3 regions of the Lysinibacillus sp. RC46 genome follow, and region 1 is predicted to be linked to each of the others. Evidence: riboswitches for the same ligand, from Rfam matches in the RefSeq annotation. Region 1 holds a riboswitch; each other region holds the start of a gene.
The links. Region 1 has a riboswitch for cobalamin ahead of ABH966_RS12655 (hypothetical protein). Riboswitches for the same ligand answer to the same signal wherever they lie in the genome.

Region 1 (7,881 bases):
TTTAAGTAAATTGCACGCAATTTACACCTATTAATCCACGCTATTCAGTTGTCAAAGGAATCTAGTATTCCTATTAGATTATTAAAATACTCCACATTCCTGTTGAATTATTAAAATTAATTGTAAAGGTGTGTGGATTGAAAGTCAATTAATGTTAGTTTAAAAGTAAATTTTTCTTTTTTCTTCATATTTTTGCAAATAAAAAAAGAGGGAGATTATCCCCTCTATAGTCAGTATGTTTCCATTCTCCGAACACCAGCCATATTACCTTGACCACGTTTATATGATTTAGACGGTATAATTGCTGAAATTCTCATATTAACATCACCTTTTAATAATTCTTGATATACGTCTTTAAATGTATCTCTACTGAAATATAAATACCACGAATCTGAATATCCTCCGTCAATAGGTGTTAATTCTCCGCAAAAGAAATCCTTTTCATTAGTGTATCCGTAATTATAATAACTACATAACTTAGCAGTTCCATTTAAGTAGAAATCTTTATCTAAATTATTTGCTAAATCATATTGAACTTCTTTACCTGTTAAGTCAAGCAAATACCTATCAATAAATTTCTCATCTTCACTTGGTTCGACATATTCAGTAGCATACTGCTTGCCAGGATCAACATCTATTATTTTTTCTTGATAGTGTATACCTATTTTTAACATATTTATTTTTAAACATTTTTCTAACGCATCCTAAGATAAATACCGCAATCCCTTTTGAAAACTATACATATTATAGATTATAGATTATAGAAAGGAGGGATATTGTATGGAATACTGCGGAGAATTTCGCGAAGAGCGTCGCGAACGAAACCCATTCGCTTTTGTCGTTGTTCTGTTCATTCTTCTAATTATTGTCGGCGCTACTTTCATGAATAGAGGTTATTAATACCCTATATCTCCTAAAATGCTCATAACTATTGTAAGGTAATACTAATTTAACCTTACACCTCCAAATCTTTACTAAGGGTCACTATCCTCCGGGTGATCCTTTTAAATTCTCCTCTTTCAATTTCATACTCAACCGCCTAAGGCATAATAAAAAGCCACACCTTGTTAGATGTGACCTTTATGTATTTATAATTATATGCGAATATATACCTTACCATCTAAATCTACAGTCACTGATGTAATATTTAACGATTTTCCGTCTACAAATATATTCCTTGTTTGAATGATTTATTGAATTGTTTCATATTGTAATTAATATTCTTTACTATTATAGACTAATATATGTTCCATCTAGTCACCTCCCATATACCAATAATTGTAATACATTACACTTAACTAATCAGTAATAGGATTTTGCTATGCATACCACTTATTCGCCTTCATTCCCTGTACGGATAATGCTCCTGCAATAACTAGATTATCGTGATTTTTTTCTGTATTTCCTCGCTTATTACCTAACTTTCCATGTGTCTCTTCAAACATTTGCATCTGCTGTAAAGTCTGAATAACATAATATATTCCAGTTCTTATTAGTTTTTAACTCGGATTGTAGATACTCTTTTATTATTTCGTTATCCTCTTTCTCATTTTCACAGGTGTTAGGTGCTCCCACTCTTTATATAGTTGCTTTTTCGAAAGTATCTTCCAAGGATTAAACATCGTTTGTCCATGCTTATTAAAATATAGTTCTTCACCAATATGATAAGCTGCATGTTGAATAATACCATTTTCATCCTTCCAAATCACAATGTCGCCTTGTTGTATCCCTTCACCTAGGACCTCTTCATAGTTATACTGACTTAATTTTTCAAGAAATGTTTTTTGATATATCCATTCATAAATAAACCACTTTTGTTTCCCTTTTGAAATTGCAAACAAAACCGCTGCTAAACAATTTGCACCTTGACGATGCCCAAAAGTATTAGCAAATTGCTGTAGAAAACTAGGTAATGATTTTGGAGGTTCCTCACATTCTCCCTTATCCCACCATTCATAAACCATTGTTGTAAGTAACTGTTCTTTAAATGATTCGTCAAGACCTTCCCACATTGAACGCTGTATGATAACGTGCCCATTCTGTACATAACTCGAAGGTACTTTTTCTATCTCCTTTATAAATTTAACGGGGAGTACAAGCCCTCTTTCACATTGCACTTGAAAACTTAAAATCAATTGTTGGTCCTCTTTCGATTTGCTCTCAATCCATTCTTTTTCAGCAATAATTACATATTGTGCGTTCTTTATATTCCAGTATTCATAACTATTAACATAATTTAAATGCTGATATGTGCTGTGAGTATAAAACTCATCTATGGGCATTAACAATACATCTGTAAAGTCAATTTCATTAAGATGTTCTTCTGATAGAAAAAATAAATCTCTTTCAGGGACATAACTTTTCATCCATGACAGTAAGACTTTTTTTGTCGGTTTAATTATCATTATGTATTTCCCCCAACTTGAATTTTTTGGTTATTGTTTGAATAACTCTACTTGAACTTCTTCTATAACATGCCAAGGCCATTCAGAATCACTGGCTTTTGGGTCACTCACTTTCAACGCAAAAAAAGAACGACCAACAAACGAATTGAAACGTTGTTGATCGAGTTTATTAAAAGAATGAAACGTTTTTTATACTTTATGAATTTACAGGTGCGGGACAGTGTCGGATTTGCACCGACTTCCCTTTTCAGTAAATTGCACGCAATTTACACCTATTACTCTACGCTATTCAGTTGTCAAGAAACTGGAAAATACTAGATTTCTTTCCGTTAATAGTAAAGTACAGTATTTTTAAAGTCAATTGAGGCAATTAGATATTTTAAAACTACTCACTCAACTTCGGTGATTTTCGTAGTTTAGTTGCTTGTTCGAATGAAAATGCAAGTTTTATTAGAACATCTTCACTAAATGCAGTTCCTGCGAATGTTATGCCAAACGGTCTCCCAGTTTTCATATACCCTGCTGGGACGGCAATAGACGGATAACCAGCTTTTGCACTAATTGTCGAACCTATATATGATGGAAAGATAATCGCATCCAATTCATATTTTTTTAATGTATAATCGATTCCTTGTTCTTGAGAAAAATACAAATCCTCTAGTTTTGCATTTAAATAGTCAGAGTCTCTTAATGTGTTCGATAGTTTCTCTCTCAATTCCAATTTATCCTGACCATATTTTAACGACTTTCCTTTTGAACGTTTATTAAATTGAATTAACTCAGAGATAGAATGCACAGGCATGTGGGAAGGTAGATTTACAAGGAAATTATTTAAACTATGCTTTAATTCGTATTGTGGTACTCCCCATTTCCAGTCTCTATGAAAAGAAGGGATTTCGATGCCTTCAATAATATCGGCTCCTTGATCTCTTAAAACCTGAATTGCATTATTAAAAAGTGTTTCATCATATTCCTCTGAGTCATAATAAGCTTTTGAGGCATTATTATAAACACCAATTCTAGCGCCATTTAATCCTGTGGCCTCTAAAAAAGGGGTGTAATCCTTATATAACCTTCTTTCACTTTTATATGTAGCGACGTCGTCTTGATCTACTCCTGTTAACACGCCCAATAAAATAGCTGCATCTGTTACTGTTCTAGCCATTGGCCCTGCTGTGTCTTGAGAGTATGTAAACGGAATAATGCCCTGTCGACTAATGAGCCCAACAGTCGGTTTTATGCCAACTACTGAATTTGTAATAGCTGGACTTAAAATCGAGGCGTCTGTCTCAGTTCCAATTGATAAAACTGAAAAGTTCGATGCAACTGCTACCGCTGACCCTGAGCTAGATCCTCCCACATAAAGTTCTGGATCGCCATAAGGATTTAGTGTTTGGCCACCTCGAGAACTATAACCCGCCCACATCGTACTCGACATAGCGTTTGCTAATTCAGTCATATTTGCTTTCCCTAAAATAACAGCCCCTGCTTCACGAAGCTTTTTTACTAGAAATGCATCCTGCTTAGCTAAATAATTTTCCAATGCTATTACGCCTGCACTAGTGTGCATAAAATCTTTCGTTTCGATATTATCTTTTAAAACTACCGGAATTCCGTGTAAAGGCCCTCTAGCCCCTTTTGTTAGTCTTTCCTCATCTAATGCTTCAGCAATAAATATCGCTTCAGGATTAATTTCAAGCATAGAATTAATTTTCTGTCCGCCTTGATCATACTTAGCAATTCTGTGCAAATAATACATAGTTAATTCTTTTGATGTTATATCACCTTGTACCATAGCTGTTTGAATATCGATTACTGACAATTCTTCTTTAAGAAAACTATTAAAATTTATACCCATTTTCAAATCCCCCTCTTTCAATATTATACCAAAAAGGGAAACTTGTGCTTAAATTGTTTTTTTAACTATTGAAATTTCAAAGTTCATTCCCTCAGGCTCGTTACTTCATATATTTTCTGCCCCAATATTTGTAAATGTGTTATAGTTTAAATAAATAACTAATTATTCTGTTATTTAATTCGTTTTTGTGAGGTGAAGATATTGAAAAAATATATATTTGCAGGAGCTTTACTGGGAATTTTCTTTTTAACAGGGTGTGTAAATGAAAAAACAGAAAATGTAAAATCATCCAAACCATCGACCGATGAACAAACAGTAGAAAAAGAAAAAATCGTAGCTCCAACTCCTTTAAATTTAACGCAGGAACAAAAAGAAAAGTATTACGAGGAATATATTTCTCTTGTAGAGAAAGTGAACGAAGAATATCATGAAAACTTTGAAATAGAACCTATATCAAATTTTACTGATGAATACTGGGTTGAGGTTACTGATTTTAAAAAGATGTTAAAAGAAAGGGTAGATGCTTCATTTATCGTGTTAAAAAATAATGATGCGTTTGCTCCAACTTCAGTACCGAAAACAGTGGAAATACATACAGTTTCAAAGGTAGCGATTATTAGTTTTGAAGGCTCTTTTGATACACAGTTAAATTCAAATACAACTGAAAGTAGGCAGTTGTTTTCAGCTATGAACTCTCTATCTTCGAAAATTGAAAATGGTAGTGGTAACTGGATCCAAAAAGGATACAAATATACAATTGACGATGATGGTCGCTCTTATATCATTACTGTTGGTGGAAAATACTCTGAAAGTGGTGTTTCTTCTTCTCATTTAATTGATGTAGAATTTTATTGCAATAAGAATGGTGGTATTTTATGACCGACAATATTTAAGAAAAGAGCTTGCCTACGAGGTGATTGAAAATTGATTAATATCGAATTTGGAACATTTATACTTTTTCTAATTACGCTTGTTTTAGTAATTAGTATTTTTGGATTTGCCATTAGAAAGCTGTTAGGTGTTGAAAGAAAGAAATGGTTTTCTTATAATCACATTAACGAAAGACATAAAAAACTAGATTGGTCTGTACGAATAATATTTATGAGTTTATTTTTAATTAGTTCGTATTATATGATTGGCAACGATACACTTGGAATTCCTTGGTATTTCGAAACATGGTTTATCTTAATTGTCTTTTTTATAACATCTGAAATACTACGAGCATTTATGGAATGGAAATACGCTGAAAATAAAAGAGATTTTGTTGCTACTATCGCAGAAATGGTGTTAATGATTAGCATAGGATTTTTGACGATAACAACCGATTTTTTTGGCTTATTTAATATTTAATTTCGAAGCTATTTAAACCGATTAATTAATACACTTGATATAAAATAAAAAAGGCTATTTCGCAGAAAATCTATTCCTGTAAAATAGCCTTTTTAAATGAATACTATATTTCTTGCAATTATTGTCCACTAAATCTCTGTGTCAGCTTTTGTAAATTTTCAGCTTGTACACATAAATCTTGTGATACTACCATGTTGACCGCTTGCATGGAGGCACTTTGCTCATCTACTGACTGCAGAATGACCTCTGTATAATTAGACAAACTGTCCATTCCACTTGCGATTGTCGATACTAAGTTTGTAACCTCATTCGCGCTACTTGAAAGCTCTTCTGCTGTTGCGGAAATATCCTCAAGTTGGTTCGTCATTTTGCTAACATGCTGAGAAATCGTACCGAATGACTTTGTAGCCTCATCAATAACATAGACGCCCTGTTGAACGTTTTTAAAGTCCTCTTCGACAGAGGTAGCTACTTGTTTTGTATCACTTTCAATGCCAACTACCAGCTCGACAATTTGAATAGCCGAATGCTTAGATTGCTCTGCCAATTTTCGAACTTCCTCTGCGACTACGGCAAAGCCTTTTCCATGCTCTCCAGCACGCGCCGCTTCAATCGCTGCATTTAATGCAAGCAAATTCGTTTGATCTGTAATAGCCGTAATCATGTCTGTCATAGATTTGATATCTGTCATTTTTCCAGATAATTGCTGCATTAATTCACTTGTTTTTTCAGTAGAAGTTGAAATGAATTCCATCTGATTTTTAGCCACGTGTAAAATTTCTGCACCGTTGCCTGCAATGCCATTTGCTTCTTTTGCATGATCAAATACATCTTGCGTTGCCACGGTAATACGTTCAATGCCATCAGCAGTTTCCTGCATAGCAATAGCACTTTCATTTGCAGATTGTGCTGCTTTCTTAAGGCCATCAGTCGTATTCTCCATTTGTGAATCAACTTCGTTCACTGCATCTGTAATTTCATTTGTACTTGCTGATAGCTCCTCTATGCTCGCAGATAAATCTGAAGAACTACTTGCAATATTTTGTGTCATCGTATGTAATTGTTCCTTCATCTTTAAAAACGCTTTAGCTAAGTCTGATATCTCATCATTGGAATTAATTTCAATCGGAGCAGTACTTAAATTTCCACCAGCAATTGCTTGTGCAGATTCTGATAATTGTTTAATAGGCTTAATAATTTTAAATTTTACATAGAAAATACACGATAATGTCATCGTAATTCCTATTACTGTTAATAAAGTGGATAGCCATTTTAATGAAGTTAAATTTGCTAGGTCTACAATTAATATAACACCCATGAGAACATTTAAAGTAGAAAAGCAAATTATACTTTTTTTCCGTAAGCTCATACTAAATTCCTCCAACTATAATATTATTCCAACGTAGTTATTATAGTTTAATTCTCCTGAAATTCATAGAAAAAAGTCCAACTTTTGTAAGAGGAATGATATATAAAAGAGAAAGTACTTTCGTAGTATCCAAAATACATGGAGATGTGCTCTAAAAGTAAAAGCACTTTGCTTTAGACAAAGTGCTTTCATCATAAATTATTTTAATTTCATAATACTTGATCCGGCAATACCAGGATGTGTCATCTCATATGGATCTAGAATTAAATCTAATTGTTCTTTTGTTAGGACGCCTTCTTCAATGCAAAGCTCACGAATTGAACGACCAGATAAAATTGCTTCACGCGCAATTCGTGCAGCTACCTCATAGCCAATATGCGGGTTCACTGCTGTTAACACACCAACGCTTTTTTCCACATATTCTTTCATGCGATCTTCGTTTGCTTCAATATCCTTCAAGCAATTTTGTGTAAATGCTCGGAACACGTTATTCATAATGCTAATCGATTGAATTAAATTAAAGACAAGCACAGGCTCCATAACGTTTAATTCTAATTGTCCTGCTTCAGATGCTAAAGAAATCGTATGGTCATTACCAATTACTTGGAATGCCACTTGATTAAGAACCTCTGGCATAACAGGATTTACTTTCCCTGGCATAATAGAAGATCCAGGTTGACGAGCTGGTAAAATGATTTCCCCTAATCCAGCACGTGGTCCAGATGCCATTAAGCGAAGGTCATTAGCGATTTTCGACATATTAATCATACAGATTTTTAGTGCGCCTGATACTTCTGTATAAGCATCCGTATTTTGTGTTGCATCCACAAGGTGTGTAGCGCCTTTAAGCGGCAATCCTGAAATTTCAGCAAGATGAACATCAACTGATTGAATATAGT
Region 2 (7,881 bases), on a different contig from region 1:
ACTTCTCTCAGCAGGTGTCCAAACATCCGCTGAGAGAAGTTAAAGCTTGGTGAAACTCTCCATTAATCATACCTATTTTGATTGCCTAAGAGATTTAACTAGCCCTTAATAGGCATACAAATAGACCATACTGTCTTTCATCTCATATGTTAATTATGAACCACAACTTATCAAAACAGGAGGTTTTACCATGCATAGACGTATGCATCATCATCATCATCATCACGCAGGTCCACATTGTTGTCCACCGCAGCATTGCCCAACTCAATTTGAACAACCACATTGTTGTCCACCAGAGGAATATGTACGCACTAATTACATCCATACGGTCGTACCTCATGTACAACCAGCACATATTACAACAGTTAACAAACATATAATTGATCATCAATATCATTTCCCTTGCACTGAATGTGTAGTGGAAGAATGTTGCGAAACACACACACTTTGCGAGATGCCACCTGAGCCTTGCCATATGCCACATCATCATATGGGACATCATCATATGGGGCACCATCACATGGGCCATCATCATATGGGTCATCATATGTGCCATCCTATGGATCATCATATGGGTCATCATCATATGGGCTATTAAAAAATATGCGATGAGGTTAGTAATACCTCATCGCTTCATTTTTTTATAGCATACTCCTATGAAAATACCTATTTCTATCTTTACTATCGATCTCTTAATTTCATAAGAAAAACCGAGCACCTATACTAGGCACTCGGTTAATATTTTTAGTACATTTTTAAATATTGATCGCGTTCCCATTGGTGTACTGTTGTACGATACATGTCAAACTCGATTTCTTTTGCTTCTTTAAAGTTTGCATAAATATGCTCACCTAAAGCTGCTTGAGCTACTTCATCTTTAGCAAGTAATGCTAAAGCATCATCAAGTGCTGGTGGTAAGTTTGCGATACCATTCGCTTTACGCTCTTCATCAGACATCACGTAGATGTTTCGATTAATAGCAGCTGGTGGTGTTAAGTTTCGACGGATCCCTTCAAGACCAGCTTCTAAAATAACAGCCATCGCTAAATACGGATTAGCAGATGGGTCCACAGAGCGTACTTCTACACGAGTTGAAAGACCACGTGCTGATGGGATACGGATAAGTGGTGAACGGTTTTGAGCTGACCATGCTACATAACATGGCGCTTCATAACCTGGTACAAGACGTTTATAAGAGTTAACTGTTGGATTTGTCACAGCTGTGAAGCCTTGAACGTGGCCAAGCACACCTGCCATGAATTGCATTGCTGTTTCAGAAAGGCCTAATTCAGTAGATTCATCGTAGAATGCATTCTCTTTACCTTTAAATAACGAAACATTAAAGTGCATACCAGAACCCGCTTCACCGAATAATGGCTTCGGCATGAATGTAGCATGTAGACCGTGTTTACGTGCAATTGTTTTAACAACTAATTTGAACGTTTGAATATTGTCACAAGCTGTGATTGCGTTTGCATATTTGAAGTCGATTTCATGTTGTCCAGGAGCTACCTCATGGTGAGACGCTTCAATTTCAAAGCCCATTTCTTCTAGCTCTAATACGATATCACGACGGCAGTTTTCGCCAAGATCAGTTGGTGCTAAGTCGAAGTAACCACCGTGGTCGTTCACTTCTAATGTCGGTTCACCTTTTGCATCTAATTTAAATAAGAAGAATTCTGGCTCAGGTCCTAAATTGAAGCTTGAGAATCCCATATCTTCCATTTTCTTAAGGATACGTTTTAAGTTGTTTCGTGGGTCACCAGCAAATGGCTCGCCTTTAGCAGTGTATACATCACAGATGAAACGTGCTACTTTCCCTTTTTCAGAAGTCCAAGGGAACACTACGAAAGAATCTAGATCAGGATATAAATACATATCTGATTCTTCGATACGTACGAAGCCTTCAATGGATGAGCCATCAAACATCATTTTGTTTTCTAGTGCTTTGTCTAGTTGGCTTACAGGAATCTCAACGTTTTTGATTGTGCCAAGAATATCTGTAAATTGTAGACGTATAAAGCTTACGTTTTTTTCTTCGATTAGACGTTTAATGTCCTCTTTAGTGTATTTACCCACAGTTTTCCACACTCCTATAAATTGTCTAGCTTTTTATTATTACCCTACTCTATTAATAAAGAAATGAATGATGTTGCTTTTTATTAATAGAATCGAGATAAATCCCCACGTCGGATGGATGATTTTTGCATGCGCTGCGCTTGACGCACTTCTTCACGCATGATGTGACGTAATTCTGAGTCACTTAAATCACGTTCATCTGTTGAAACAGGTTCATTCTTTTTAGCGAACAGCTTTTTAATTTTCGCCATGTTCATACCCTGATCCAAATAATCTTTAATTTCCAGCAGTGTATCGACGTCATTTAATGAAAACATTCGACGGTTGCCTTCTGTTCGGTGCGGCTCAATTAAATGGTGTTCTTCATAATAACGAATCTGACGTGCCGAAAGCTCTGTCAATTGCATTACGATATTCATAGATAATAACGGCATAGTTCGTCTAATTTCACGACTCATTTAAGTCCCCTCCAATACCTGCTAATAATATAACGAAAAATTTACACTGTCAACCACTCATGTAAGGTTTCCTAACATGAGATAAAATAATTTTTTTGAACTGACGAAAAATTGTAAAAAACTAAGTTTATGATCCTAACGTAGGAGTGATTTCTGCTAATATACGTTTTAACAAAGGTCACCTTCAACTTTTCGTCCATCAATAAAAAAACTATTCAAAATGGAAGTTTTGAATAGTTTTTCGTTACCTATTTTTGGATTTTTTGAACAGCACTACAAATTGCAAATTTTACGTGCTCGTATGTTAACCCACCTTGAATAAATGCTGTAAATGGCGGACGAATAGGACCGTCTGCTGTCAGCTCAATACTTGAACCTTGAATGAATGTTCCAGCTGCCATGATGACATCATCCTCATAGCCAGGCATATACGCCGGTTCTGGTGCATAATGCGCATTAATTGGTGAGTTCGCTTGAATTTCACGGCAAAAAGCAATCATTTGTTCCGCGGTTTGGAAAGAAACCGATTGAATTAAATCTGTACGATTAGCATCATAGCTTGGTGATGTATTCATGCCAATTTCCCCTAGCATAGCAGCTGTGAAAATGGCACCTTTTAATGCTTGAGATACTACATGTGGTGCAAGGAAAAATCCTTGATAGAAGTCACCAAGCGTATTTAATGTTGCTCCTGCTTCAGCACCAATACCTGGTGATGTCATTCGATAAGCACATTTTTCTACTAAATCTGCACGCCCCGCAATGTAACCACCAATTTTCGCTAAGCCTCCGCCAGGATTTTTAATGAGCGAGCCTGCTATTAAATCAGCCCCAACCTCGGTCGGTTCCTGTGCCTCAACAAATTCACCGTAGCAATTATCAACGAAAATAACCGCATTTGGTGCTAATTCACGGATTTTTGCACACATTTCTGTAATTTGCGAAATGGTAAAGGATGGGCGTGTTGCATAGCCTTTCGAACGTTGGATAGCAATCATTTTTGTGTTTGCTGTAATTGCAGCTGCAACACCTTCCCAATCGATCTCTTGATTATCGATTAAATCCACATGGCTATAACCGATTTTATAATCTTTTAACGAGCCAGTATCCTTATCGCCACCATCAACTATTGATTGCAATGTATCATACGGCTGACCCGAAATATAAAGTAATTCATCACCTGGACGTAGTACTCCGAATAAGCTAAGTGTAATTGCATGTGTACCAGAAATAATTTGCGGACGTACAATGGCAGCCTCCGCTCCAAAGACCTCTGCATAAACTCGTTCTAGATTGTCACGCCCCTCATCATCATAGCCATAACCATTAGACGGGTGCAGATGATAATCACTAACTTGATGCTTTCGGAACGCAGCAAGCACTTTTTGTTGATTGAAGAATGCCATGTCTTCTACCTTTGCATGAAAAGGGCGTACCTTTTCTTCTATTTTAGCAGCTAATGCTAGTGTTTCTTCTGATAAATTGGTTGTAAAAGTCATTATGTTCTTCTCCATTTCACATTTGTTCAAATCTTATCTTATCAATTTGTGAGCTTGCCTGCAAAGCTTGCTAATTTCATTAGGCACTAAGCTAAATGACCAACTAAATCTATTTAATTCTGTTATAATAAGGTATTTGATATCTGATAATTCCGAATCAAAAGTCGATGCTTTTCTTTGCAAAAACTTCTAGATACAAAAAAAGGTAACTTTAATATTTTCTAGTAACTAATCTACAACAACATGAAATGATTTATTCACATAAGGGGTGAAAGGGTTGGCTTGGGAGGTTTTTAGTATCATTGGAACAATTGCCTTCGCAATTTCCGGGGCAATAATTGCAATGGAGGAAGAATACGATTTATTCGGTGTCTATATACTCGGTATCGTAACTGCTTTCGGCGGTGGAGCTATACGAAATCTACTCATAGGTTTACCTGTAACAACATTGTGGGGTCAAGATATGATGTTTCAAATCGCCATTGCAGCCATCACAATTTTTTTCTTATTTCCACATCGTCTCATTCAGCATTGGCATCGCTGGGGCAATTTCACTGATGCTATCGGATTATCGGCATTTGCGATTCAAGGTGCCCTTTATGCTGTGAAGCTCGACATGCCTATTAGTGCCGTTATTGTAGCTGCTGTCTTAACAGGGTCAGGTGGTGGAATTGTTCGCGATTTATTAGCTAGACGTAAACCGTTAGTTCTTCGTGATGAAATCTATGGTGTTTGGGCAGCGCTAGCCGGGCTTATCATCGGACTTCAACTATTTTCAGGGGATATCTTTTTATATGTATTATTTGGAGTGATCACAGTACTAAGAATACTTTCATACATGAAGAAATGGCGTTTACCGTTACGGAGGTTGAATCGAGCATAGTTATACTGTTGCATAATTAAAAAGCCCAAATATCAGATTTGGGCTTTTTTGAATTTATAAATTCCTTATTTATCACAAACTCCGTACATCCTCAGCAGCGACTAAAGTTAATCTTTCAACAGCAACATAGCTTCTTCTAAAGTAGCCATATTTTTCATCATAGAGCATGCTGCGTCTAAAATAGGAAAGGCTAAAGCTGCACCAGAGCCCTCACCCAATCGCATATTCATCTGCAACATCGGTTCAACTCCGAGCATTTCAGCAGCAATTTTTGCACCTGGTTCTTCAGAGGCATGAGATGGAATGATATAGTCTTTTACGTTTGGTTCGAGTTCGTATGCAATAAGTGAAGCAATAGTAGAAATAAAGCCATCAATAACAACTGGTTTACGATGTGCAGCTGCGGCAAGTATTACTCCAGCCATAGCGCCTATTTCTAATCCACCGACCTTTGCAAGAATATCAATAGCATCATCGCGATTTGGTTTATTTAATGCAATAGCATTGTGAATGACTTCTACTTTATGTGCTATCCCCCCTGGTCCTACTCCTGCACCAAAGCCTGTCACTTCATTTGGATGACATTCGTGAAGAACCGATAATATTGCAGCACTTGGAGTCGTATTACCGATCCCCATTTCGCCTGTCCCGAGTACATTGATTCCTTTTTTAATTTCTTCCGTTGCTACCTCAATTCCTACTTCAATGGATTGAATGGCTTCTTCCCTTGACATAGCAGGACCTTTTGCCATATTGTCCGTGCCATATTTAATTTTTTTCATGATAACACCAGCATCATGTGGAATATCCTCTTTTACACCAACGTCTACTGTAACAATTTTTGCATCTGTGATTTTTGCGATAGCACAGACACCTGTTCCTCCTCTAGGAAAATTTAATGTTTGAAAGACCGTCACATTTTGTGGATTAGGTGTTACCCCTTCATCACAAACACCATGGTCTGCTGCACAGACAATTATCGCCTTTTTATCAATCGCAGGAAATAGGTCTCCTGTAATTCCAGATAGTTGTACAGCAAGAGCCTCCAGTTTCCCCAAGCTTCCAGGAGGCTTGCAAAGTGCATCTATGCGTTCCCTTGCCTTCTCCATCATTTTGTGGTCAGCACTTTGAATGTTTTGAATCGTCTGTTGTAATAATTGCATGAAAATTTCCCCTTTCTTTTTTGCCCTTGTTACTCGAAGAATGATTTAGAGAAAAAAATAAAAAGCCTGTAGTTTATTCCATAACAAATAAACTACAGACTTTTCCATCGTCTATATAACCGAAGCAGATAGGCAGGTCTCCTGGCTCAATTTCAACATTTCATAGAACCTTCCCAGCAAGACGCTAGTGGCATTCTCTATGAAACTCCCTTTTACAGTGGTGGGACCGCTAAAGCTTTTCACTTTATTCCCTATTCTCCCGCAATGGGCACCTAATGCTTTTATGCAATTACTTTAAATCTACGTCAAAGTGGTTTTTGTGTCAATATATTTGATTAAACGGAAAATTGTTCCAGGCATTCCTTCGAAAATTGATTCATATCGCGCCTACCCAACCATAATCCATTTTTTCTAGGTAAATCCCTAATCGTTCACAAGTAACGGATGCAATTAAGTTTCTTCTTTCCTAAAATTATAGTAGGGAAAGTAATTTTTTGATGTAAGTCTATTGAATAGAAATATGCTGATGACTAACATGAAAAATAACTACATTTCAAACTTAGCCTTCATTTTGCATTTTCCTAATCTCAACAATATTCTTCCAGATCGCCCTATCAACTTTGGCAAAACTACGTATGCTTGGCGTTGTATTTACTTCAAATAATATAGGTTTTCCTTCAAGATTTATTCCAAAATCAATGCCATATTCTCTACAAGGAAAGTGGGATGCTATTACTTCAGATGCTAAAATTGAATCTTCTTTTAGAGAGTCTATTGTTTGATCTTTCTTTGTATTATCCATCATCAAATAACCTGATAATAATTCTTCAATCGATATTGCTTGAGAACCCCGATTTGAATTGACAATCCCATGATCCTCAGTTGCAAGCCTTCCGTAAATTCCACCAATTATCCATTTTCCCTTTAGATTTTGAACATGAACACGAATGGATATTGAATCCCCATCAGGGGTTAGACTTTTAACCCCCTCCTGTATAATATAAATTCCGCTTAATCTACCGTGTTTCTCATATGGATGTAGAACTTGGTGGAAATCCTCAATTGCTGCCACACATTTACTTATTTCTTCACCTTGCATGGTAAATCCGTTAAAACAATAGTGTCCATCTTTTCTTTTGCAGACTTTATAAATTGCTCTTCCTTGTCCAGCGCTATTATGTTTCACATAAACATACTCATACCTATTTAATAAATAGATTAGATTTTCTAGACTGTAAAGTGTTGTTTCTGGAATGCAGTCAGTTGTTAAAGGATTTTGTTTTAAAAGTAAGAATTGTTCCCATTTTCCAAGTCCATTTTTCAATAAACTCACCTCATTTAGTTAGATATTTTTATTTCTTTTGTATTAATAGTGTAGTCCTCCCCACTTATGGAGGTTACTGTATTGTATGTAAATAGATTTATCTTGCATGGGTGAGTGAGACTTGGTAACGCGACTAATATCTCCTATTTTTCTGTTAGAGTCATAATAAATTTTCTACACTAGAAAAGTAGCATTATGATTGTTCTCAATGCATCCATTTTATTGATTTCAAAATCATTAGCTTCTAATATATTTGCCCTGCTAATCTTTACTTTTAGTCATATAGACATGTCGAGTATGGGGAGATGGGAGATATTGAAAAAAAGGACGAATTTTTTTTAAAAAATATATTCAGACAAACTTGAATTTTTAATGGAATCCCATAACGGTCTTTCCGCAAAAGTTGTAGAGGAAGTCGGTTTTAAAGGGATTTGGGCGAGTGGTCTATCGATATAAGGATCATTAGGTGTAAGAG
Region 3 (7,881 bases), on a different contig from region 1:
GTCAAGCAAAAAAATGCCAAATAGATATCAACTATATTAATGGAATTTTAAAGATAAACGTTGTTGACGATGGTGTCGGCTTACATATCCAAGGGCATGGGAATGGACTTTCATCGATGAAAGAAAGAATGAATGCCCTTCAAGGAAATGCTTCCATTGGCAACTTACCGACAGGCGGAACGATTGTGACCTTAACACTGCCTAACCAACACTATAAAAAGGAGCCAACTTCATGATAAGAGTATTACTAGCTGAGGATCAACAAATGTTACGTGGCGCCATGACTTCCTTGTTGTCGTTTGAGCCTGATATAAAAGTGATCGCGGAAGTTTCAGATGGTCAAACAGCGTGGGAATATATTCAACAAGAGCTACCCGATGTTTGTGTATTGGACATTGAAATGCCGAATCTTACTGGTCTTGAACTTGCTGAAAAAATAAGACAGGCAAATTTACCGTGCAAGGTGATGATTGTCACTACCTTTGCACGCCCTGGCTATTTACAAAAAGCGATGGATTGTGAGGTACAAGGTTATTTATTAAAAGATGAGCCGATCGACTATTTAATTGAAACAATAAGAAAAGTGATGAATGGTGAAAAAGTAGTTAGTAGAGATCTAGCTGCAACGTTATTTATGAAAGAACAGAATCCATTAAATGAACGCGAAATTGCTGTTCTGCAACTTGTAAAAGAAGGACTCACAACAAATGAGATTAGTAAAAAGTTATTTTTAACGAAAGGCACTATCCGAAACTATTTATCAACCTCTATTCAAAAGCTCCATGTTGAATCTAGACAACAAGCTGTTCAAGTCGCCAGTGATAAAGGGTGGCTTTAGAACAAGAAAAGCGATACTATATTCCTTGATACAGTATCGCTTAGCATTTTAATCAACTACTTTTTTATTTTTAGACACTAAATTTATAATTATTTCAACGAGTACGACAGCAATTAAGGAAAGCCCAAATAGTGGCATCAGTATACCTAAAATAATCATGAAAATGATAAAAGGAATGGATACCTTTTGAGAGATTTTAGGTGGTGCAGATAGCATACCTTGTTTCTTTCGTAGTAGCCATGTTCTAACTCCCCAAACTATAACTACTAAAAATGCTAGACATACTAGTAAATTTATTAATTTATTTGGCCAGCCAAACAAATGACCTTCATGTAAAGGAATTCCCCATGTGAACCATTTGGCAAGAATGCCATAGTCCTCATATCCAACCTTGTCTATAAATTTTCCGCTATATTGATCGAAATACATTGTCGTTTCATCATATGGACTAACATCAAGACCTGTGACACCAGTGTTACTAGATTTTGCAACTGTATAGACACCGTCTTCACTAGTAGGATAAATAATAGCGTAAGGTTTTGATATATTCATTGCATCAATTTCATGTTCTAGCTTTTCCACACTTAGTTGGTTAGGGTTAGCAACATAGCCCATATTAGCCCCCATACCATGATGTGCTGCATGTCCTGAATCTGACGATGGAGGGGTTTCTTGACGAGTAGCCCAAGGAATCTCACTAACATCAGATGTAGGCGGCTGCTGCTGCAATAATGGCGTGCCGAAAGAAGGATGATCTTGTGAAGCTTGATAAATATATTTCCCCATAAACGCAGACCATGGTAAACCTGTGAAAATAATAACAAGCATTGGAATTGTAATAATTGTCCCAACAAGAGCATGGAATTTTCTACTCTTTTGACGTTTGTTCGTCTGCTTTGTTTTCTTTAGTAGTTTTGCTTTAAACGTCATGTAAATGCCTGAAAGTAGTAAAAAAATAGCCCAGCACGCAGCTAATTCTACTAAATAATTGACAACCGTTCCCCCAATAAATAAGGAACTATGGGCATTTCTCATAATATTTGCAAATGTGTAATCAGCATCTTGACCACCGATAATTTGGTTATGATCATCTAAAAACACATATTTCTCTTTGCCATCTGCATTCTTCATCGATAAACGAGTATTGTATGGCTCTTCTAACTCAATAATTTTATTTGTTTTATAGCCAGCATATGATTCTTCTGCAAGTTTAACAGCATCATCGATAGATTGTATCTCGGTTTTTCCACTTTCACCAAAAAAGTATTTATCATATAACTGATTTTCAACATTGGTATAAAATAAAAAACCTATACCACTTAATGTTAGTGAAATAAGAAGTGGAGTAATAAATAACGCGGCATAAAAGTGCGTTCGCCAAAAGCTCTGATAAAGCGTGTTCTTCATGTCTAATTCTCCAATCTATAATAATAAGCGCAAAATTATTATATAGTTAAAAAGTGAAATAAGTATGAAGTCCCAGAGTTTTTTTTATGACAAATATATGTATTCCTATTGAGATAATTAGATTAAAAGCTTGTTTTTATAGAAAAAGGCTACATAATGTCCCCATAAAGAGGTGAACATTAAGTAGCCTTTTAACTTTGGTGAAGACTAATAATCAGTGGGGATAATACGCCCCACTGATTAAAGTTTCACTTTATCCCGCTTTAACGGGCAGTAATTTATCTGTTCCGAAAGCGTGGCTTCAGGTAAAAGATTTAAAACCTTAAATTAGCAAAGAGAAGATGTTTGGTGCGGGATTAACTGCCCGTAAAAGCCCGATTGGTGAAGACTAATAATCAGTGGGGATAATACGTCCCACTGATTAAAGTTTCACTTTATCCCGCTTTAACGGGCAGTAATTTATCTATTCCGAAAGCGCGACTTCAGGTAAAAAATACCAAATCTTAAATTAGCAATGCAAAGAAGTTTGGTGCGGGATTAACTGCCCGTAAAAGCCCGATTGGTGAAGACTAATAATCAGTGGGGATAATACGTCCCACTGATTAAAGTTTCACTTTATCCAACTAGCTCTTTCATTACATTCGTATAAGCTGTTAAAATATCATTTTCATGGACAGCATCTTGTTCTACATACTGTTCAACTGTGTCCTTTAATGTTTGAGAAGTACTTGTATATTGCGTTTCCATGACTTCAAATTTTAATAAACTTTCATAATACTCGATTACTTGTGGATTCATGTGTAACACTCCTTCAATTTTAGCATAAAAAAACATCTTTCCTTCATCAGGAAGATGCCTACTATGACAAATACACGACATAATACGGTGATTGACACGGTGAAAAAAGCTTTCTATTGGTAATAGAAGCTACCTTCTTAGCAATCATCGTACTATGAGCATGCAGGAGAATTTCTCTAGTCACACTCAACACCCCCTATCCTCGTAGGTTTTTTGGTTGTACTAGATAAAGGCAGGTCTCCTGGCTTATGTTCATCACACTTTTCACCTTCCCATTACAATGCGTAACAGTGGTCTTTTGAAACGTGCTCACATTTACAGTTGCGGGACAGCGCCGGATTTACACCGATCTTCCCTTTTAAACAAATCGGAATTCCGATTTGTACCTCTATCTTATTATTCCGTTTATATTATTATACCATAGTATCTTGTATAATCGAGTACTTCACCATCTAAGCATCTGTTTGACTAGTCTATCCATCGCTTGGACCACGCTACCTTCGCTTAAATTTTTTCAGTAGCTGTCACTTCACTTTTTCTATAAAAATTTCTGTCGAATAAAAAGAAAAACCTGACCTCTTAAAAAGAAGTCAAGTTTCTATTTAATGTATGGACTGTTGGACTTGTTGACGGAGAGTTTTTGCCGCAGCTACCATATGTGCCAGTGCTGCAACTGTTTCTGTTTCCTTCCTTGTTTTTAAACCACAGTCAGGATTCACCCAAAATTGATTTTTTGATAAAACCTGTAAGCTATCCTGCATAATACTCAGCATCTCTTCTTCGCTCGGTACACGTGGACTATGAATATCATAAACGCCTAGCCCAATTCCTTTTTCATACGGATTGACTTGCAGAGAAGAAATCAGCTCGCCATGGCTACGTGACGTTTCAATTGAAATAACATCAGCATCCAATGCACTAATTGGCTCGATAAAATCATTAAACTCACAATAGCACATATGTGTATGAATTTGTGTTTGATCCTTCACACTAGATGTAGCAAGTTTAAAAGCATTCACCGTCCACTCTAAGTAAGCTCCCCAATTTTCTTCACACAGTGGCAAGCCCTCTCGTAATGCTGGTTCATCAACCTGAATAATAGAAATACCCGCAGCTTCTAGTGCTTCTACCTCTTTTCGAAGTGCCAAAGCAATTTGATAGGATACATCCTCCCGTGAAATATCATCCCGGACAAAGGACCAATTTAAAATTGTCACAGGACCTGTGAGCATTCCCTTTACATAACGATTCGTTTGGCTTTGGGCATAGGCTGTTTCTTTAACTGTCATCGGTGCTTCCCATGCAACGTCACCATAAATAATTGGTGGCTTCACACAGCGAGAGCCATATGATACAACCCATGCTTTCTCCGTAAATGCAAAACCAGTAAGTTTTTCCCCGAAATATTCAACCATATCTGTGCGCTCAAATTCACCGTGTACCAAAACGTCGATATCTAATTCCTCTTGAATAGTGATCCAACGTTTTGTCTCTTGTTCGACAAACGCTGCATAATCCTCATCAGATAGTTGTTTCTTTCGCCATGCACTTCGTGTACGTTTGACTTCGTCTGATTGCGGAAAGCTCCCAATTGTTGTAGTTGGGAACAGCGGTAATTGCAAGGCTTGTTGTTGAACCTTTTGACGTGTTTTAAATTCACTCTGGCGTTCAAAATCTTGTGCTGACACTGCTTTAATGGCTTGTTGAATACTTCTATTTTGACGAGCCGGGTGATTTTTCAACGCTTCAATCGCCTTCATACTTTCAGATGTTTTTTGATTTGAGGGGCTTCCTGTGCCTTGTAAGTATTTTGTTATTTCATTGATTTCAACTAATTTTTCATCTGCAAAAGAAAGGGCATTTTTTAGAACTGGATCGAGCTTTGTTTCGAGAGTAGTTGTAATTGGAACATGCTGTAAGTTACACGAAGATTGAATCCATATTTCTTTAGCACCACTTAGCTGTTCAATAGCTTTAATAGTTGAGCTAGCCTCTGCTAGATTGGAGCGCCAAATATCTCGTCCATTTATAATACCGGCCGCTAATACTTTATCTTGTGGGAAGCCAAATTGACGTAATGCCTCCATATTTTCGCCATAGCCATGCACAAAGTCTAACCCAATTCCTTGAACCGGAAGTGTCACAATTGACTCGTATGCCGATAATGACTCAAAATATGTTTGTAGCATAATGTTAACCTCGGGTACTGATGCAATTAATTGTCTATAAATTTCTTGAACAAGTTTAACCTCCGCTTCATCTAGTGTTGTGGCAAGAGCAGGCTCCTCTAATTGAATCCACTCTACACCAGCATCCACTAACTCCTTTAAGACCTGCGTATAAAGTGGTAGTAATGCTAAAATAAATGTAATCTGCGATAGTTTGTCATAGCCTTTTGTTAATTTACAAAATGTATATGGGCCAATCAATGTAGGTTTTGCTGTAATACCAAACGCTTCCTTAGCCTCTAAAAAGTCTGCCAATATTTTATTTTCTGTCAATTGTAAAGGTTGTCCCTCATATTCTGGCACAATATAATGATAGTTTGTATTAAACCATTTTGTCATTTCACTAGCCACGGCTTTTTTACTACCACGAGCTACCCCATAGTAAGTTTGTAAATCAACTTTGTCTCCCTGCCAATCAAAGCGCTTTGGAACTAAGCCAAACATCATTGCCGTATCCAACATTCTGTCATAGAGTGTGAAATCTCCGACAGTTATCATGTCTATGCCGAGACGAATCTGCTTGTTTATTCGAGCTAGGCGAATATCCTTTAAATGCTGTAAAAATTCATCCTCTGAAAGCTCCTTTTTCCAAAATGCCTCTAAAGCCTTTTTCCATTCACGATCTTCTCCGATATACGGATAACCAACTGTAGTACTTGTATACGTCATGTTTATCTCTCCTATCAATCAAAATAAAAAAAAAGCCACCCTCCTTTTTTTTGGAAAATGGCTGTCATTGCATATCAAAATTAGCTATCAAGAAACAATACGAAATTCTTTCAAAATATCGCATGATTTATTGTCGCACAGGGCCGATATGGTCACATCTCACCACCTATTTCCACGTAGGTATTTGGTGTGTACTAGATATTGGCAGGTCTCCTGGCTTCTCATCAACACGCCTCACAGCCTTCCCAGTTTCCCAGTGGCAATTGTGATTTGCTCCGATTTACAGTTGCGGGACAGCGTCGGATTTACACCGACTTCCCTTTTAAGCCAAACTTTCATTCGGCACCAACTCTTACACAATATTTAATTATGTTTTACTATAACATATATTTTTCTGAAAAGTAGATTTATTTTCAGATTTGTTCGATTCTTCATACTGCTGTTATTCCAAACATATGGAATCATCGAAGACTAGCAGCCCCGCTACCAAAATAAACTTGTAAATAGTGGGATATTCTGTTATTTTATAGTTAGTTATCCAACTAACTAATAACAAAGGAGGTGTAAACAAATGGCAAAACCTACTGGTATTGAAAAGTCAGATTTATTAATGGCTGCCAAGCAAAGTTTAGTAGAAAAAGGGATTGAGAAATTCACCTTAAAGGCTGTTGCTGAGCAAGCTGGGGTGACACAAGGAACTATTTATTATCATTTCAAATCAAAAGAGCAAATCATTCTAGAAATTGTCCAAGACATCTGTGAAAATTCCTGGAATGAGATTCTGATGACTGATCGAGAAATGATTCAATCTGCACTTCTCTCTGCAAAAAGTCGATATGAAAATGATGCGTTTTATCATAAATTATTTTTCACCTTAACTGTTTTCGGCTTTACGAACCCAACTATTAGACAGCAAATTGGACAAATTTTAGCGGCTGAAAATGAACATTTATGTAACATTTTAAATAAATTATGGGATACATCACCAATTGATGGCGTGTCGATGGAAACTTGGAGCATTTTTTTCAACGCCCTTATTGATGGCTTAGCCTTACAAGTGATGATGAGGGACGATTTCGATGTAGATGTCTTCTATCAGCAATTAGAAAAAATCCTTCAGACATTGCATCGTCTAGAAAATAATTAGAGGAGGAAAACTATGCGATTCTTTTTATGCTGGGGTTTTGGGATTTGGCTTGTAGCAAGTGCCGTATTTCGATTTGTAGGGCATTACTTTTTTACCCTTGAAGAACCTTTCCTCATGATAGCTACTTACATTTTAGCTATTCCAATCGTTTGGATAGCGACAATACCTATTTATTCTTTGAAAAAGACAAAAGGTACAGAACGGTTACTGGCTGCTATTTGTATCGTATTACCTGGAATGCTCATTGATGCAGTCGTATTGTTAGTTTTCGACAATATTTTCCCGAATTTATCGGCTGACTTAGATCGATATTTCGCCTCATGGCTATTATGGGCTTACTCCCTAATTCTCATTACTGGTTTTACAAATGCTTCATTCGTGAAAAAGAATACTATTCATTCATCAAATTAAAGGATTTTACATTATTATCCTAGAAGTAAGTAATGATTAGAATTAAAGGAGGAGAAAAAATGATTATAGGCTTACATCACGTTCAAATAACAATACCAAAAGGTGAAGAAGAAAAAGGAAGACATTTTTACTGTCAAGTATTAGGACTAAAAGAAATTGAAAAGCCTGATTCGCTGAAAGGACGAGGTGGATTTTGGTTACAGGTCGGCAATAGAGCGGTACATGTAGGTACAGAGGATGGCTTTGATAGATTAACGACGAAGGCTCATATTGCCTATCAAGTTGAAAATATCGAACATTGGAAGAAGGTACTAGCCGAACATCATATAGAAATTTTCGACTCAGTTCCTATTCCTCATTTTGAACGCTTTGAATTTAGAGAT

Region 2: it holds a riboswitch for cobalamin, as region 1 does, so the genes downstream of both, cobT (nicotinate-nucleotide--dimethylbenzimidazole phosphoribosyltransferase) here and ABH966_RS12655 (hypothetical protein) in region 1, are expected to answer to the same signal.
Region 3: it holds a riboswitch for cobalamin, as region 1 does, so the genes downstream of both, metE (5-methyltetrahydropteroyltriglutamate--homocysteine S-methyltransferase) here and ABH966_RS12655 (hypothetical protein) in region 1, are expected to answer to the same signal.

Annotation. Positions count from the first base shown of each region.
Region 1 covers NZ_JBGCCF010000012.1:41,196-49,076, forward strand. Annotated here, with positions in the region: cobalamin riboswitch at 1-46, opposite strand, end outside; gene ABH966_RS12640 (hypothetical protein) at 231-674, opposite strand; gene ABH966_RS12645 (YjcZ family sporulation protein) at 781-900, shown strand; gene ABH966_RS12650 (hypothetical protein) at 1,320-1,445, opposite strand; gene ABH966_RS12655 (hypothetical protein) at 1,527-2,405, opposite strand; cobalamin riboswitch at 2,482-2,696, opposite strand; gene ABH966_RS12660 (amidase family protein) at 2,791-4,263, opposite strand; gene ABH966_RS12665 (hypothetical protein) at 4,465-5,142, shown strand; gene ABH966_RS12670 (DUF4181 domain-containing protein) at 5,188-5,613, shown strand; gene ABH966_RS12675 (methyl-accepting chemotaxis protein) at 5,732-6,982, opposite strand; gene aspA (aspartate ammonia-lyase) at 7,181-7,881, opposite strand, start outside.
Region 2 covers NZ_JBGCCF010000001.1:95,941-103,821, forward strand. Annotated here, with positions in the region: gene ABH966_RS00550 (hypothetical protein) at 191-598, shown strand; gene glnA (type I glutamate--ammonia ligase) at 745-2,079, opposite strand; gene ABH966_RS00560 (MerR family transcriptional regulator) at 2,163-2,537, opposite strand; gene ABH966_RS00565 (methionine gamma-lyase family protein) at 2,786-4,036, opposite strand; gene ABH966_RS00570 (trimeric intracellular cation channel family protein) at 4,314-4,919, shown strand; gene cobT (nicotinate-nucleotide--dimethylbenzimidazole phosphoribosyltransferase) at 5,027-6,082, opposite strand; cobalamin riboswitch at 6,197-6,373, opposite strand; gene ABH966_RS00580 (YheC/YheD family protein) at 6,642-7,406, opposite strand.
Region 3 covers NZ_JBGCCF010000007.1:180,556-188,436, reverse strand. Annotated here, with positions in the region: gene ABH966_RS08990 (sensor histidine kinase) at 1-236, shown strand, start outside; gene ABH966_RS08985 (response regulator transcription factor) at 233-838, shown strand; gene ABH966_RS08980 (PepSY-associated TM helix domain-containing protein) at 887-2,245, opposite strand; gene ABH966_RS08975 (hypothetical protein) at 2,861-3,043, opposite strand; cobalamin riboswitch at 3,258-3,448, opposite strand; gene metE (5-methyltetrahydropteroyltriglutamate--homocysteine S-methyltransferase) at 3,646-5,940, opposite strand; cobalamin riboswitch at 6,127-6,305, opposite strand; gene ABH966_RS08965 (TetR/AcrR family transcriptional regulator) at 6,512-7,087, shown strand; gene ABH966_RS08960 (DUF5367 domain-containing protein) at 7,100-7,498, shown strand; gene ABH966_RS08955 (VOC family protein) at 7,558-7,881, shown strand, end outside.